DNA from 4 places in the Bacillus arachidis genome. Region 3 is predicted to be linked to each of the others. Evidence: predicted binding sites of a transcription regulator. Region 3 holds the regulator's gene; each other region holds the start of a gene.
What was found. The regulator Rex, encoded in region 3, represses fermentation and respiration genes when NADH is low (regulators of the CRP and FNR family bind a similar motif). The targets are predictions, from matches to a motif close to TTGTGAAATATTTCACAA.

Region 1 (4,381 bases), 1.1 Mb from region 3:
TGGGCCCTTTAACATTAGCATTTTCTTTTGCACGTAAAAACCAAAAAAAGATAAAATATCCAAACGAAGACATTTTAACAGGTTGACAAACATTTACATCATCCATATAATAAAAATATAATAGCATATCTCCAAAGGGGAGTAGCGTCCAAGAACTTATTCTTGGAAACAAAGTCGTCATTACGTAGAACTTAGTTCTTCCGGCTTTGTTGGCATTTTCATTACATATGTCTAGCAAGACCTTTGCCTATTAGCGGCAGAGGTCTTTTTTGCATTTTTTCCAGATTCTTCTACCGTTGATAGGTGGGAGTATGGGGAAACTAAACAATGGGGAATTTCTTCACTTGTTTAGGATTTATACAAATGAGAGGAGAATGTACATGGATGTATCATTATTATTGGAGTATGGTTGGGTATTGCTTATTTTAATTGTACTAGAAGGAATTTTAGCTGCTGATAATGCACTAGTTCTTGCCATCATGGTAAAACATTTACCAGAAGAAAAACGAAAAAAAGCATTATTTTACGGATTAGCAGGAGCTTTCGTGTTCCGTTTTGGATCATTGTTTATGATTTCTTTCTTAGTCGACGTATGGCAAGTACAAGCAATCGGTGCGATTTACTTAATGTTTATCGCTGGTAACCATTTATTTAAAACGTATGTCAAAAAGAATACACATGAAGAAACACAAGAAAAAGAAACAAAGAAAAAACAAGAAAACTTTTGGTGGACGGTATTTAAAGTTGAAGTGGCTGACATTGCATTTGCAGTTGACTCTATTTTAGCCGCTGTTGCGTTAGCGGTGACTTTACCAAAAACAGGTCTTGGTACAATTGGTAGCCTTGATACAGGACAATTCCTTGTTATTTTTACAGGTGGGCTCATTGGTTTAATCATTATGCGATTTGCAGCATCAGCTTTCGTACAATTATTAAAACGCAAACCTGGCTTAGAAACTGCAGCTTTCTTAATCGTTGGTTGGGTTGGTGTTAAATTAGCTGTTTATACATTAGCTCACCCTGCTTTAGGTGTTATTCCACATAGTTTTCCAGAGTCTACCCCATGGAAATTAGGTTTCTGGGTTGTATTAATCGGAATCGCAGCTGGCGGTTGGTTTTTCTCAAAAGATACGAGTGTCCAAACTACACAAAAGAATTTGGATGAAAAAGCGCTGTAACAACAGCGCTTTTTCATTTATCTCACACGAAATAGACTCCCAAAAAATAGATGGAGGACAACTAATCCATCGGCCATCTTTGAAAAGTAAAACTCCAATGATAAAAATTTTCCATTCCCCCTCTATTTTTACAAACATATGATATTATACTATAATTTGTTAGCGCTTTCATTTGGAAGGTATGTCCTTTTTGTGAAACATTGAACAAACTTATTGAAACTAAGCGTAAATACGTGTACCTTATTCATATGAAGAGTACTTACAGACAATGCACTAAAGGAGCGTATTACTTATGCTAGAACAAGGATTAGCTTACGTTGTACAACTTGCGCAGAAAAAGAAACAAATGTTGGATGTAAATCCTATGCAATATTTCATTCGTGCTGCACTAGCTGGCGTCTATATTGGTTTTATTATTGTACTATGTTTTAAATTAGGAAATTTCTTCAATGTTGTACATTCACCCGCAACATATTTAACATCTTCTATGTTTTTTGGAATTGCACTTATATTAATTATATATGGTGGAGCTGAATTATTCACAGGAAATACAATGTATTTTACAGTCTCAACTCTACGAAAAAAAACAACAATTCGCGATACACTTCGTAATTGGGTTGCTTGTTATGCAGGTAACTTAGTAGGTGCAGTATTTTTTGCATTGTTATTTTATGCAACTGGTATTTTCCAATCAATCGATCATGGACATTTGATGAGTACAGTCGTTGCAGGAAAAATGGGAACACCTACAATGCAATTATTTTTCAAAGCGATTTTATGTAACTGGCTTGTGTGCCTTGCATGTTTTCTTCCTTCTCAAGTAAAAGGGGATACAGCAAAAATACTTATGATAATGTTTCTTGTCTTTACTTTCTTCTTATCTGGTTATGAACATAGCATCGCAAACTTATCATTATTCGCATTATCTTTAGTATCACCACATCCAGATACAATTTCTTTCGCTGGTGCTATCCATAACTTAATTCCAGTTACAATCGGTAACATTGTTGGTGGATCTGTATTCGTTGGTATGGTATATCATTATTTAACTCAAAAAAATCCAGAACCTAACATAGTAGAAGACAACCTAGAAACAGTTCAACAAGAAGAGATCCTTCCTTTACAAGCACATATGAAACATTAAGAAAAAAGTTCCTCGGGTTTCCTTGGAACTTTTTAACTTCCAGTACATTTCACTTGTATACTTGAAGAAATATCTCCCGCTTCTTTTCCTTTATTTATCCGCTCTAACATGTACTGCATACCAATTGAATCATTTGTATGTAAATGAATTTCCTTTACATGAAGACCTTCCATGCAAAAAACTTCTAAAAAATCCAAACCATTTTTCTGACGCCATCCCATATTGTAGTCGAGAGATAAAAGGCTCACATCATATTCTCTAACAATTTTCAAAGCAGCTTCTACCGTTGTTACTAAAACATACCCGAAAGGACTAGGTCTTTGATCATCCATATACACGTTCATTTTCTCCTTCTCCTTTCACCCGCTATTTATACCCCGCTGATTACGTTTTCACTTTATCTCCAATATATCATAGCCAAATAACATACTGTTCCAAGTGCAATAAACGGTCCAAATGGCAATGGCTGTCTTGGTGTTATACGCTTTAGCAAGATACCCATTCCAAAAAAGCAAAGGCTTAAAATAGAAGCAAAACAAAGCGTAATACAAATTGCCTTCGCCCCTATTATAAATCCAAGTAGCGAAAGTAATTTCACATCGCCTCCTCCAAGTCCATTCGGAAATATGATTTGAACGAAATATAATACAATAAATATCGTTCCTCCGCCTATTAAGCTATCCCACCAAGGAACGAGCGAAATAAAAATATGCTCTATTAAAAATAAACACGTAAAACAGACTAAAACCACATCTGGAATCAACATATAGAATAAATCTGTCATCGTAATAATAATAAGTAAAGAAAGTAACGTCCATATAAGAATTAGTTCTTCATCCATTCCAATTACGCACGCAGAAAAAAGAAATGCTACCCCTGTTATCCCCTCAAACAATGTATACGTAAAGGGTATTTTCATTTTACAATGAAAGCAGCAACCTCTTTGCAAACAAAATGAAATAATTGGAATAAGTTCTTTCGCCCCTAGCGTATGGTGACAATAGTGACAATAAGAACGAGGAGCAATAATCGATTGTCCAATAGGAATACGCACTGCTACAACCGTATAAAAAGAACCGAGCACCGTTCCAATTAAAAAAGCATATAAATAAAATGTCATATCAGCCTCCCCTTTCCCCCAAAAAATATAACAGAAAGAGTACGATACTTCCATTTCACATTATCTTTGTTCCAATAAAAAAGCAGGCCATTTCTTAGCCTGCTTTCCTCCATTTTACACTACAAAATAATATGCTTTTAATGGTCCGTGTACACCTACAACAAGATTCATTTCAATATCAGCTGAGTTACTTGGACCTGTAATGAAGTTGATACAAGAAGCTACTGCTTCCCCATTCTCTACACGCGTGTTCATATCCTGAACTACTTGTGTAATACGTGGTACGATTGTTTCACGTGGGATAATCGCAAAATAAACCGTAGGTAAGAAATGTAAAGAACGACCTTGACCTTTATGACTTTGCACAACAATTGTACCAGATTCCGCCAATGTGTAATCACTAAAGGCAATACCGATATTTGCTTTTTCAGCCAAACGAATATTTTCCTCTTTTTTCTCCGGATCCCAAATGTTTACTTCCATATGTTGATTTGGGAGCTCCGTAGAAAATAAAGAGTTCAAACCGTACGTAGCAAAACGTTCGTCCTGCGATAATAAAATAGGTCCACCGCCGTTTTCCACAATTATCTTTTGAATCGCTGTACTTAGTTCATCTTTTGTTGTTTCAATTACAGTCGTATGAATGTTTGTACATTGTTTTTTGAATACTTCTAGCAATTCTTCCTCTGAATAATCTTTCAACGTTTCTACGTTCACATTATTTTTCCACACTGGACGCTGTACGCCTTCTGTTTTACGCGCACGTCCAAGTTCTTTTGCAATGTTCTCTAAAAAAGAATCACGGTTTTGAATTGTCCCTGCCATCAGTCGTTCCCGCCTTTCTTGTGATCTTTATACCAATCTCGGAATCTTTCCTTACTTGGAGCTGGGAACTCACGAATATCCGTCCAGTTTTTCAACGGCCCTACACCCTTCGTT
Region 2 (4,381 bases), 380 kb from region 3:
AGAAAAGCGTTGGAATTATTACAGCGGTGAATCCTCATATTGGGTATGAGACGGCGTCTCGTATTGCTCGGGGGGCAATTGAAACAGGGAAATCTGTTCGTGAGCTTTGCTTAGAACATGGTGTGTTAACAGAAGAAGAGCTCGATATTATTTTGGATCCATATGAAATGACGCATCCAGAGATAGCTGGGGCATCGTTATTAAAAAATAAAAAATCCTGATACGTGTGTATCGGGATTTTTTATACAAAAGTATAAGGTATTCTCACCCGTGTTCGTGATGTGAAAAAGAAGGAAATAAAAAACGATCCCTATATAGGGATCGTTTTCATCTTTTAAAAGATATTAAATATAGAGTTAAGTTGAAGTAAGCTAATTACAAGTAAGAAAATTAAACTATATTTCATCGCTGTTTTAAATAGAGCAGATTCTTTACCAACTAGTCCAACTGCTGCACAAGCAACTGCTACAGATTGTGGTGAAACCATTTTTGCCATTGTACCGCCGACTACATTTAGTGCAACGAGTGTAGATGGTACGATATCTAATTGTGCTGCAGTTACTGCTTGAAGCGGTGCGAATAAAGAACCACTTGATACTACTGAACCAGTTAAGAATACGCCGATCCAACCTAAGATTGGAGATAAGATTGGGAAGGCATCGCCTGTAGATGATAAAGCTAGTCCAAGAGTAGAAGACATACCAGAATAGTTTGTTACATATGCTAATGCAATTACACTACAAATTGTATAAATCGGAGCCTTCAGTTCTTTTAATGTTTCAATAGTTAATTCTTTAACCAATTGCCCTTTTGCACGATATACAAGTAAAGATACGATGATTGCCAATACAATTGCAGTAGTTGTAGATGAAAATACATCTAGTTTGAAGATTGCTGCAAATGGTGTATCTGCACTTACAATTGGTGTTGTTTTAATAACGTGATTGTGTAAGCCAGGAATTTGGATGTTCCATACTAAGCTTCCTAATGCACCATCTGGAGCGAATAAACCTTTAATTGCTTTTAAATTGAAAATTGTTACGAATGCAGTTAAGAAAGCAAATGGTGACCAAGCATATAAAATTTGTTTCATTGTGTAACTATGTTTTTCCGCCTGCCCAGCTTCAGCTTGAGATTGAGCTGAAGATTTTGGCTGCCATACACGTAAGAATAAAGCTAATGAAACCATGCTGACAACAGCAGCAAAGATATCAGTTAGTTCTGCACCAAGGAAGTATGTTACAAGGAATTGTGTAATGGCAAAGGAACCACCACTTACAAGGATACCTTGCCAAGTTTCTTTAATTCCCTTAAAACCGTCTACCATTGCAACAAGTAAAAATGGTAGTACAAAGCTAATGAAAGGTAATAATGTTACAGTTTGACGCCCAACAATTAATGGGTCTATTTGAGTTAATTGAGCAGGGACTGTAACTGGAATACCCATTGCTCCCATTGCTCCACCAGCAATATTTGCAACTAAACAAATACCTGCTGCTTTTAATGGATTAAAGCCCATACCTACAAGTAATGCTGCTGTAATTGCAACCGGTACACCAAAGCCAGCTGCACCTTCTAAGAAGGCACCGAAAGAATAAGCAATTAATAACACTTGAAGACGACGATCGTTTGTAATACTGGAAATGCTGTCACGAATAACATTAAATTGCTCAGTTTTTACAGTTAATTTGTAAAGGAAGATTGCTGCAATAACAATTGTACAAATTGGATAAAATCCAGCTGCTACACCAAATGCAGCTGATGATACTGCCATAGTTGCTGGCATTTTGAAAACAAAAATAGAAAGAATAATTGCTAAAATCACACTATAAAGTCCTGATAAATATCCTTTGATCTTAAATACTGTTAAACAAAGGACGAAGAATAAGATTGGAAGAGCAGCAACGATTGCTGATAACCAAATGTTGTTTAACGGGTCATAAATTTGTGTCCAAGTACTCATAATAATGACAACTCCTATCTATAATATGTGAAGGTATTCACATTAATTTGTGAAATGATTCACAATCAACTTACATGCTAAGTATATTCTTGTTCAACACTATTGTCAACGTGAAAAAGTATATTTATTCCATAATAGTATTAACTGTAAAAATTCCGCTACATTTTGTTCATAAACTAGACAAAAAGAGAAATCGTGTGTACGAAAGTACACGATTTCCGGTTTATCAAGAATGAAGGAGGAATGCTTAGAATTTGATATGTCACATCTTTATATTTAATAGAACAGTCTGGGGTTGTATAACCTAAGTACAATACGAATTAAATTTATTATGAACCACTTTTTCATTTTGCATTCTTTTCCTTATCAAAACTTTACTTTTTTATGGTAGCAAAGGGAGAGATAAATGACTAAAAAGATTGCAAGGATGTATCATTTGAGAAAAGTATTTTACAATACCATTACAATGATTATTTTAAGGAAGGAATATAACAAAAAGGTTGATAAAACAGCTTTTAGAAGCAAAGTATTCCTATCTGTATTTTTTGCTTTTTCACTAAAGCGTGTAGTATAATATTCAAAATCAGCAGGGGTTATTGCTCTTAATGGTATGTTGATAAAAGGAGGAAATAATTTTTTTATTTTGGGTTGATAAAGTTGTGTCGTAACAGGAAATATAAAAACAAATATATAAAAATAAATAAAGAGAAAATAAAAATGAAAAAATGAGGGGAACTTTATGAATCAAAATCAATTTGATTGTCGTATTTCAGAAGAGGATGTACAAATGCTACGAGCGTTAGCTCACCCGCTTCGACTCCGCCTTGTAATGGAGCTTATGGAACGCGGTACTTGTAACGTAACACAATTGCAGGAAGTTTTAGAAATTCCGCAATCTACTGTTTCACAACATTTAACGAAATTAAAACAGAATAAAGTTGTTCGTTTTGAAAGACGTGGCTTAGAAGTATATTATCAAGTGCATAATGAGAAAGTAAGTGAAGTTGTAAAGACATTATTTTTGTAAAATTTTAATATTATGGAAAAAGGCGTATAGAAATATACGTCTTTTTCTTATGGAATATAGTTCAAAGAAATATGAAAAGATAAAAAGAGTGTTATAAATGGAAGGAGAGATACTGAATGGATGTAAAGCGTGTAAAACAAATTTTGTCATCTTCAAGTAGAATTGATGTAACTTACCATGGTGTACCGGTTTGGATTGAAAGTTGTGATGAGGGACGTGGAATCGCAAATGTACATGATGTGAAGACACCGCATGAGACGGTACAAGTAGATGTGACAGCATTAGAAGAGGAATAAAAAAAGGCGGAGAATTCTCTCCGCTTTTTTTATTCCATCATATGTGCAATTTTTTTAGAGAACATAAGAAGTACTAAGCCTAGTACGATTACGATAATACCGATACTTGCGAATACTTCTAAGTATCCTAAAGATTGTGTGAAGGAAGCTAATTTACCAGCTAGCCAGTTTGCGCATCCGGTACCAGCCATCCACACACCCATTAATAAAGAAGCTAACTTTATAGGTGCAATTGCACTTACCATTGATAGACCGATTGGTGATAAGAATAATTCACCAATTGTATGGAACAGGTATGTGAAAACGATGAATAATAAATTTGCTTTAGTAGCAATGTGTGCTTCGTCGCTACCAGTTTTCAGAACAGCTAATGTTAAAACAAGGTAACCGATACCTAATAAAATCATACCAAGTGCCATTTTTGTTGGAACTTTTAAGTCACCACGTTTTGTTTTAGAAAGCTTTATCCATAACATAGAAACAAATGGTGCTAATAAAACGATAAATGCTGGGTTAACAGATTGGAACCAAGATGTTGGAACTTCCCATCCGAAAATTGTGCGATCAACAAAAGTGTTTGTATACAGTGTTAAAGAACTACCGGCTTGTTCAAAACCTGCCCAGAAGAAAACAACGAAGCAAGTTAAAATGATGATTGCCCAAGTACGATTCTTTTCTTGTTTTGTTAAAGGTTTTTTCTCAATAACTTTTGCGTTTGTATCTTTTGATTTTTTACCTACAACTGTTGTTCCTGCTTTACCAAGGTAACGTGGAGCTAATAGGTTAAAGAAAATCTGACCGATAATCATACCGATACAAGCAGCCAAGAATCCATATTTATAACCCATAACCATAACGCCATCAGCACTTGTTTTAAAGAAGTCTTCAGCTAGGAAACCACAAATTAGTGGTGCGAAGAAAGCGCCGACGTTGATACCCATGTAAAAGATTGTAAAAGCACTGTCACGACGTGAATCATTTTCACCGTACAGTTCACCTAACAATGTAGAAATATTCGGTTTAAAGAATCCATTACCAATAACTAGTAAGCCTAATCCTAAAAAGAGTCCAGTTTTTGTATTCATCGAGAATAGT
Region 3 (4,381 bases):
TTTGCCATAATATTTGACCCCCTTGGATTTTTAAAATGTATATAATTAACCGATAACTGCTAAAATGTCACTTTCACGTAAAATCAAGTAGTCTGTACCTTCATATTTCACTTCAGTACCTGCATATTTCGAGAAGATGATAAGATCACCTGCTGCTACCTCTAAAGCAACACGCTCACCATTTTCAAGCACTCGACCAGTACCTACTGCAATAACTTTACCCTCTTGTGGTTTTTCTTTTGCAGTGTCTGGTAATACAATACCACTTGCTGTTTTTTCTTCTGCTTGAACAAGCTCAATTACAACGCGATCACCTAATGGCTTTAGCATGAACAATTACCTCCTCATTTGTCTATGTAAATTTTCTTTATTAGCACTCAAGTTCCCCGAGTGCTAACACACTTATAATAATAAATAATCTAATTTTCTTTTGCAAGTAAAAAAATCATAATTTTTTCGCAAATTGTGATATAAACTTTTTCTATGCAACAATAACAGAAATAATTCTAAAAAAGCCTTTTGTATATGAATCAGCTTTTCCACTTACCGTATGTTACAATATGAAAGATGCCATAAGTTATTTTCTCTATAGGTACAGCTTTTTCCTGTCTCCTATTTCACTTTCGATGAAAGATTTACAAAAAAATAATAATAGAGACCGTTATTATGTATCCATGGCTGGATACTTACATGTTATCCTGCCTTATCTCATAAACTAGAGTTAGAAAGGATGGTTAACCAATTTGAAAAAACAATATTGGTGGATTATAGTTACATATATTCTGATGCAATTATCAGGTATCATCGGATTACCGCTTCTTGCAAAAACCGGATTTTATAATAATAGCGGTTTAACACGAGATGAAAAAATACAAATCATGACTGGTCATTGGGCAATTATTAGCTTTTTCATTGCGCTATGTGTTGTCCTTTGGCTATTACGAACAGATATTCGCGAAAGCCGTTTCGACACAACACGTTCCAGTGTTCCTGCCACAATTGGTTGGATTTTTATTGGTTTCTTTTTAGCTTTCTTTTCTCAAACAATTGCAGGCACAATCGAAATGCGTTTATTAGGCATTAAACCTGGTTCTGAAAACACAGCTCGCTTAATGGAAATTGCAAGAACTACTCCTTGGTTCCTTATTGTTATATCGATAATGGGGCCCATTTTAGAGGAAATTGTCTTTAGAAAAATTTTATTTGGTACATTGTATAAGAGATTCAACTTCTTTATCGCTGCTATTATTAGCTCACTTGTATTCGCAGCAATTCACTTTGATTTTACACATCTATTGGTATACACTGCTATGGGGCTTGTATTCGCCTTTTTATATGTAAAAACAAAACGCATTATCGTTCCTATTATGGCACATGTTGCAATGAATACGATGGTTGCATTAGCTCAAGTTATGATAAGTAACGAACAAATACAGGAAATGATTAAAGAAGCAGAAAAAATGCAAGGATTTATCGGAGGATTTTAAATATGAGAAATTCACCATTGTTCATGGCAGCACTGTATTTCCTTCTTGGGTGCGTCTTTACACGTTTCGCAATTACGAACGTTACAGATACAATCTGGAACTTTGGGACACTGCTGTTTGCTGCTATGGCAACAATTGACTTTAATTTGGCGCTTCGACTTATCTTAGTCAAATTTACAAAGAAAAAGCCACAATAAAACGCAGAGGGAATCCCTCTGCGTTTTATTGTGGATAATTTTTCAAAAAATAAACTAGTGTTTGTAATTCTACAGCTAAATCAATATGATGAATTCTTATATTTTCTGAAACATTTAATCGTGCTGGTGTAAAATTTAAAATTCCGTGTATATTTGTTTCGGCCAATCGATCTGCTACAGCTTGTGCAACGGTAGCGGGTACTGTTAATATTGCCACTTGTATATCACTTGTTAGATGCTCTTCTAATTCATCTAAATGATATACAGGAATTCCTCCGATTTCTTTTCCAACTTTCTCTTCATTGACATCAAAAGCCATTTCAATCTTTGTATTATTATTTTTCGTGAAATTGTAATGTAAGAAAGCGGTCCCTAAATTACCTACTCCAATAAGTGCTACACGTGTTATATCATCTTGATCGAGCGTTTCACGGAAAAATGATAGTAAATAATTCACATTATATCCGTATCCCTTTTTTCCTAACGCTCCAAAATATGAAAAGTCTCTTCGAATCGTTGCTGAGTCTACTTTGACAGCTTCACTCAATTCCGCTGATGAAACACGTTGCTTACCAGAAAGAGATAAGTTTTGGATAAATCGATAGTATAGAGGCAATCGTTTGGCAGTGGCCTGTGGAATCTTTTGCTGATCCATGTAACCTCTCCTCTCTTCCTATCTTTGTTCATATGATTGAAACAAATACAGAAGTTTAGCACTTATGACTTTCCTTGTATAATAGAGAGAAGACTTCTCTCTTTATTTTAAACTATACACTATTTTTAGTATGATTGAGAAATATAAACATGGCAAAGTTAAGAAATTATTTGAGGTGAAAACATTGATTTTATTACAAGTGAATGGGCTTTCAAAATTATACGGTGCTGAAACAATTCTTGCAAACATTAAATTGGAGGTTCAAACAAGAGATCGTATTGCACTCGTTGGTCGAAATGGTGCTGGAAAATCTACATTGTTAAAAATAATCGCTGGAGAGTTATCTCATGATGGCGGTGAAATGATAAAACCAAAAGATGTTTCAATTGGTTATTTGGCTCAAAATACCGGTCTTGAAACTTCCTTAACAATTTGGGATGAAATGCTCACTGTCTTTACACATCTACAGCAAATGGAGACAAAACTTCGAAGGTTAGAACAGGAAATGGGTAAAGAAGAGAACTTTTCAAATGCTACTTCGTACGAAAGATTACTCGCTGATTATGATCAATTGCAGTTAGACTACAAAGATCAGGGCGGTTATCAATATGAAGCTGATATTCGCTCCATTTTGAGTGGACTCGGTTTTCCAGTTGAAACACATCAAACAACGATTTCTACGTTAAGTGGTGGCCAAAAAACAAGACTTGCTCTTGGGAAACTACTATTAACCAAACCAGATTTACTCATCTTGGACGAACCGACAAACCATTTAGATATCGATACATTAACATGGCTTGAACAATATTTACAAGGCTACCCTGGAGCTATTTTAATCGTTTCTCATGATCGCTACTTTTTAGACAAGCTTGTCACACAAGTATATGAAATTTCTAATAAGGAAAGCAGACGATATGTTGGTAACTACAGTAAATATTTAGACTTAAAAGCCGCACTATATGAACAGGAAATGAAGCGTTACGAAAAACAACAAGAGGAAATTGCTAAGCTAGAAGACTTTGTCCAAAAAAACATTGCTCGTGCATCTACAACAAAACGTGCACAAAGTCGTCAGAAACAATTAGATCGAATGGAATTACTAACCAGGCCATTAAGTGACTCTAAGTCTGCATCCTTCCACTTTGATATCGAAAAGCAAAGCGGAAACGACGTATTACAAGTAAAAGATGTTTCAATTGGATATGACGAAGAACCGATTATTGGGCATGTAAATATGCGTTTGACCCGAGGGGATAGTGTCGCACTAGTCGGTCCAAACGGTATCGGAAAATCTACATTATTAAAATCGATTGTGAATAAATTGAAGGCGTTAAGCGGTGAAATTTCTTTCGGTTCAAATGTATCTATTGGATATTATGATCAAGAACAGGCAAACTTAACATCATCTAAGCGTGTTTTAAACGAACTATGGGACGATTATCCGTTAGAACCAGAAAAAGAAATTCGCACTATACTCGGTAACTTTTTATTCACAGGGGACGATGTATTAAAACCTGTATCTTCCTTAAGTGGTGGCCAAAAAGCTCGATTAGCTCTAGCAAAATTGATGATGCAAAAATCTAATTTACTGATTCTCGATGAGCCAACAAATCATCTTGATTTAAATAGTAAAGAGATTTTAGAAAATGCCTTGATTGATTATCCAGGAACTCTTTTATTCGTTTCTCATGATCGTTATTTTATTAACCGTGTCACAACTACAGTTGTTGAGTTATCAACAGATGGTGCACAAGAATATTTAGGTGACTATGACTACTATATTGAAAAGAAAAATGAAATGATTGAGCGTGCGGAATTCGAACAACAAGAAGAGGATACACCAATCCAAAAGAATATTGCTCAAGAAAAATTAAATTATCTTGAAGAAAAAGAACGTAAGAAGTTGGAGCGCCAACGTATACGGAAAATTGAAGACATTGAACAAAACATCGCAAAGTTAGAAGAGGAAATTGCAACATTAGAAGAAGAACTTTGTCTACCCGAAGTATATGCTGACTACGAACGAGCTAGTGAAATTACAA
Region 4 (4,381 bases), 1.3 Mb from region 3:
GCTCCGAGTAGTCCAGCAAAGTGCATACCAGCAGACATAAAGAACATACCGATAGCCCACACGCAAGTTTGGATGATAGCAAGGCGGTTCATTTCTTTTGTCATGACGCGTCCTGTTAAATGTGGAACGAGCCAATAACCAATTCCAAAGAACGTTAATACAACGGAAGTTGCTAGTGTTAAATGGAAATGTCCAGTTACCCATACAGTGTTATGAACAACTTGATTGAGTTGGTTACTTGCATTAACAAGACCGCCGGCACCAGCTGGTATGAACATAAGCATACCGACGAATGGGGCGAAAAATCTAGCATCTCCCCATGGAAGCATACGAAGCCATCCAAATAGTCCAGTAGCCCCTTTAGAACGGCCGAACTGTTCAAAGGTTGCAAATAAAGAGAAGGCCGTCATTAAAGATGGAATAACAACCATAAATGTTAAGACAACTTGTAAGTATTTCCACTCTGGGTCAATACCTGGTTCAGTTAATTGATGGTGGAATCCTACAGGCATAGAAAATAGTAAAAATAGAATAAATGACAACCGAGCTAGTGAATCACTGAAAATTTTACCACCAATAATTTTCGGTATAATGACATACCAAGCCATATAAGCGGGAAGAAGCCAAAAATAAACGAGTGGATGACCGAAGTACCAAAATAGTGTTCGGCTGACCAAAACATCGATTTTATCAACCAAACCTAAGCTCCATGGAATAAATTGAATAAGTGCTGCAGCTGCAACGCCAAGAGTTGCAACAAGCCATAGCGCCATTGTCACAACAGCCATAAAGCTTAACAGAGGACCTATCTTTCCTTTGTTGTGTTTTTTCCATGTACGATACTGAGCAAACATTGCAAAGCCGCTGAACCAACTTCCAACAATAACTAGGGTAAGTCCGATATAAAATCCAGGGTGTGCTTTTAATGGAGCATAAAATGTATAGAGTACAGTAGCTTTATTGAGTAGAATAAAAATAGCGGTGATTGTTGTCCCTATTGTCATAAGCCAAAAACCAATCCAGCCTGTTTTTCGAACACCTTTTGATAGGACACCCGTTGTTTTACTCATACAAGCAAATAAGAAGCCAATAATGAAGAACGTTGTTAATACAAGTCCGAGTAAAACGCCATGTGTTGTTAATATTTGATAGTAGCCAATCCCAGCAGGTAAATTGAATTTACCTGAACGAACGAGAACTTGCAGTAAGCCACATAATCCACCTAGAAAAAGAGCAATAAATGCTACATGTATATGAGCCATAGCTAATTTTGCATCTCGTTTACTTATTTTATCTTGCAGTGCAATCATTTTTCTGTCACCTCCACTTTTGCGCTCATCATATGATGGCCAGTACCACAATACTCATTACAAACAATTAAATACTCTCCAGCTTTTTGAAATACTTGTGAAGCTGTGCTTACATAACCAGGCTCAATCATCATATTGACGTTTGTACCTGCGATTTCAAACCCATGTACAACATCTTTTGTCGCAACAACAAAATCTACTTTTGCACCTTTTGGTACTTTAATTGTATTAGGTGTAAAAGAAAAAGCTTGTGAGACAATCGTAACTTGATAATGATTTTTTCCAACTTGTTTCACACCGGGTTGATCAAATGGTGCGGTTGCATGAACTTTTTCTGGGTCAATTGTAGTTAAACAACTCGGTGGTTTGTTTCCCATATAAAAAGCACTAATTCCTAAAATAGCCAAAAATACGAACAGTGAGCCGACACCGAAAATGAGCCAAATTTTTTCGTATTTATGTAAGTGCATATCCCCATCTCTCCTTTAAAAAACAATGTGTTATAAACGATTGACAAAAATTTGATAGACGCTAAACCAAGTGAAAATAATGAAAAATCCAACAAAAAAAACAGAGATTAATGTACCTTTTAATGAATTTTTTTCATTACTTTCGGATTGTTGCTGATGCAGTTTATGCTCACCCATGATACCCCTCCTTGGATAAATGAAATCTTACAATTTCATAATACAAAAAATTTAGACAATTTCATCACGTCCGAATATGCTTTCAAAAAGTGTTCATTAATACAATAAAAACTATGTCTATGATGAGAACTTATAAAGCCGCGAATTCTTATATATTTTGGGATATTAATTTGTGAAAAAAATGTGAAATGAAGGCTCTTTTGAAATGGTTGAGAAGGGGGTGTAGGATTGAACTTGGAAAATTTATATCAAGGGGAGTATAAAGTGTATGGATAGAGGGGGAATAATAGCAATTACATAAGATGGGCTAGTTATTTTATGAGCCCATAGTAGAAAAATACAAGATGTAAGAGGTTTCAAAACTCGAACGAAAAAGATATTTCTATCAAATTTGTACGTGTTTTTTCCTGGAAATGCTTTTCAAAATAAAAAAAGTGCGTTATAATCCTTCTATAAAATAAATAGGTTAGCTACACTCATATAATCGCGGGGATATGGCCTGCAAGTTTCTACCGAAGTACCGTAAATACTTCGACTATGAGTGAGGACGAATATATTGCTGGTATAGCATTCTTTTTTGCGAAGCTCTAAAAGCGCGTCTCTCACTTGTAACGGGTGGTAGCGGCTTTTAGAGTTTTTTTATTGCATAAGAGGGGGAACAAACATGAAAGTATTACAAGAAAAGATTTTAAATGAAGGAACGGTTTTATCTGGTGATGTATTAAAAGTAGATGCATTTTTAAATCATCAAATTGATCCAGTACTTATGCAAGAAATTGGAAAAGAGTTTGCGCAGCGTTTTAAAGAAGAGAACATTACAAAAATCGTGACGATTGAATCTTCAGGAATTGCGCCGGCAGTTATGGCAGCTTTAGAGCTTGGTGTAAAATTAATCTTTGCAAGAAAGCGTAAATCGTTAACGTTACAAGATAATATGTATGTTGCGAAAGTATACTCATTTACAAAACAAGAAACGAATGAGATTTCATTATCTAGAAATCATATCAATGAAAGTGATCGTGTATTAATCATTGATGACTTTTTAGCAAACGGTCAGGCAGCCTTAGGCTTAATGAGTTTAATTGAACAGGCTGGTGCAAGTATTGCTGGAATTGGAATTGTAATTGAAAAAGCATTTCAAGATGGAGGAAAGAAACTACGTGAGAGCGGTGTTCGTGTAGAATCACTTGCAGAAATTGCATCACTTGATAACGGTACTGTTACATTTGTTCAGCATGAGACTGCGGAGGTGAAATAGTCATGAAGCAACACCCATTTAAAATCGCATCCCTTGGCATTCAGCATATGCTTGCGATGTATGCAGGAGCAATAATTGTTCCGCTTATTGTCGGCGGGGGACTTGGCTTAAATCAACAAGAATTAACATACTTAGTATCCATCGATTTATTAATGTGTGGTGTCGCAACGATTTTACAAGCTTTATCGAATCGTTTTTTTGGAATTGGCCTTCCTGTTGTACTCGGTTGTACATTTACAGCGGTGGGACCGATGATCGCTATCGGTAAACAATACGGAGTTTCTTCTATATATGGAGCAATTATTGCAGCGGGATTATTTGTTGTTGTTTTTGCAAAGCTATTTGGAAAGCTTGTGAAACTGTTCCCGCCTGTTGTAACGGGTTCTGTCGTTACAGTGATTGGAGTTACATTAGTTCCAGCAGCTATTAATGACATGGCCGGGGGAGTTGGAAGTAAAGATTTTGGTAGTCTTGAAAATTTAGCATTAGCATTTGGTGTATTACTATTTATTATACTCATGTACCGCTTTTTTGATGGTTTTATCCGTTCTATTTCGATATTATTAGGGCTTTTATTTGGTACAATTATTGCAGCATTTATGGGAAAGGTGGGCTTCCAAGCTGTTGGCGAAGCAGACTGGTTTCACGGTATTCAGCCGTTTTACTTTGGCACACCAACATTTGAATTAACGCCGGTTATTACGATGATTCTTGTTGCTTGCGTTGGGATTGTGGAAGCAACTGGTGTGTATTTTGCCTTATCGGATATTTGTAATAAAAAGATCGGTGAAAAAGATTTAACTAAAGGTTACCGTGCTGAAGGGTTAGCGATGGTCCTAGGTGGTATTTTTAATGCATTTCCATATACGACTTATTCTCAAAACGTAGGTCTTGTCCAATTAACAGGGGTACGTAATCGCGTTATCATTTATACATGCGGTGGTATGCTAATCGTTCTTGGTTTTATTCCTAAGATTGCAGCGATTACAACAATTATTCCGAAGCCAGTGCTTGGTGGTGCTATGCTAGCGATGTTTGGTATGGTTATGGCATACGGTATTAAAATGCTAAGCAGTGTAGATTTTGCAAAACAAGAAAATTTATTAATTGTAGCATGCTCTGTTGGTATTGGACTTGGGGTAACAGTCGTTCCAACGTTATTCTCT

Region 1: the regulator Rex is predicted to act here: its motif matches at 1,369-1,386, upstream of QRY57_RS08315 (formate/nitrite transporter family protein).
Region 2: the regulator Rex is predicted to act here: its motif matches at 2,011-2,028, upstream of QRY57_RS04880 (lactate permease LctP family transporter).
Region 4: the regulator Rex is predicted to act here: its motif matches at 2,156-2,173, upstream of QRY57_RS09615 (cytochrome c oxidase subunit 2A).

Annotation. Positions count from the first base shown of each region.
Region 1 is NZ_CP127376.1:1,345,187-1,349,567, reverse strand. It holds gene QRY57_RS08325 (TrkH family potassium uptake protein) at 1-86, shown strand, start outside; yybP-ykoY riboswitch at 125-298, shown strand; gene QRY57_RS08320 (TerC family protein) at 381-1,178, shown strand; gene QRY57_RS08315 (formate/nitrite transporter family protein) at 1,471-2,322, shown strand; gene QRY57_RS08310 (cyclic-phosphate processing receiver domain-containing protein) at 2,355-2,666, opposite strand; gene QRY57_RS08305 (prepilin peptidase) at 2,720-3,442, opposite strand; gene QRY57_RS08300 (LutC/YkgG family protein) at 3,557-4,267, opposite strand; gene QRY57_RS08295 (LutB/LldF family L-lactate oxidation iron-sulfur protein) at 4,267-4,381, opposite strand, start outside.
Region 2 is NZ_CP127376.1:632,887-637,267, forward strand. It holds gene aspA (aspartate ammonia-lyase) at 1-221, shown strand, start outside; gene QRY57_RS04880 (lactate permease LctP family transporter) at 335-1,963, opposite strand; gene QRY57_RS04885 (hypothetical protein) at 2,370-2,537, shown strand; gene QRY57_RS04890 (ArsR/SmtB family transcription factor) at 2,703-2,990, shown strand; gene QRY57_RS04895 (acid-soluble spore protein H) at 3,107-3,286, shown strand; gene QRY57_RS04900 (peptide MFS transporter) at 3,316-4,381, opposite strand, start outside.
Region 3 is NZ_CP127376.1:256,249-260,629, reverse strand. It holds gene groL (chaperonin GroEL) at 1-8, opposite strand, end outside; gene groES (co-chaperone GroES) at 46-330, opposite strand; gene QRY57_RS03145 (CPBP family intramembrane glutamic endopeptidase) at 744-1,487, shown strand; gene QRY57_RS03140 (YdiK family protein) at 1,490-1,684, shown strand; gene QRY57_RS03135 (redox-sensing transcriptional repressor Rex) at 1,710-2,339, opposite strand; gene QRY57_RS03130 (ABC-F family ATP-binding cassette domain-containing protein) at 2,524-4,381, shown strand, end outside.
Region 4 is NZ_CP127376.1:1,584,353-1,588,733, forward strand. It holds gene QRY57_RS09605 (b(o/a)3-type cytochrome-c oxidase subunit 1) at 1-1,310, opposite strand, end outside; gene QRY57_RS09610 (cytochrome c oxidase subunit II) at 1,307-1,780, opposite strand; gene QRY57_RS09615 (cytochrome c oxidase subunit 2A) at 1,811-1,957, opposite strand; purine riboswitch at 2,414-2,515, shown strand; gene QRY57_RS09620 (xanthine phosphoribosyltransferase) at 2,622-3,215, shown strand; gene pbuX (xanthine permease PbuX) at 3,218-4,381, shown strand, end outside.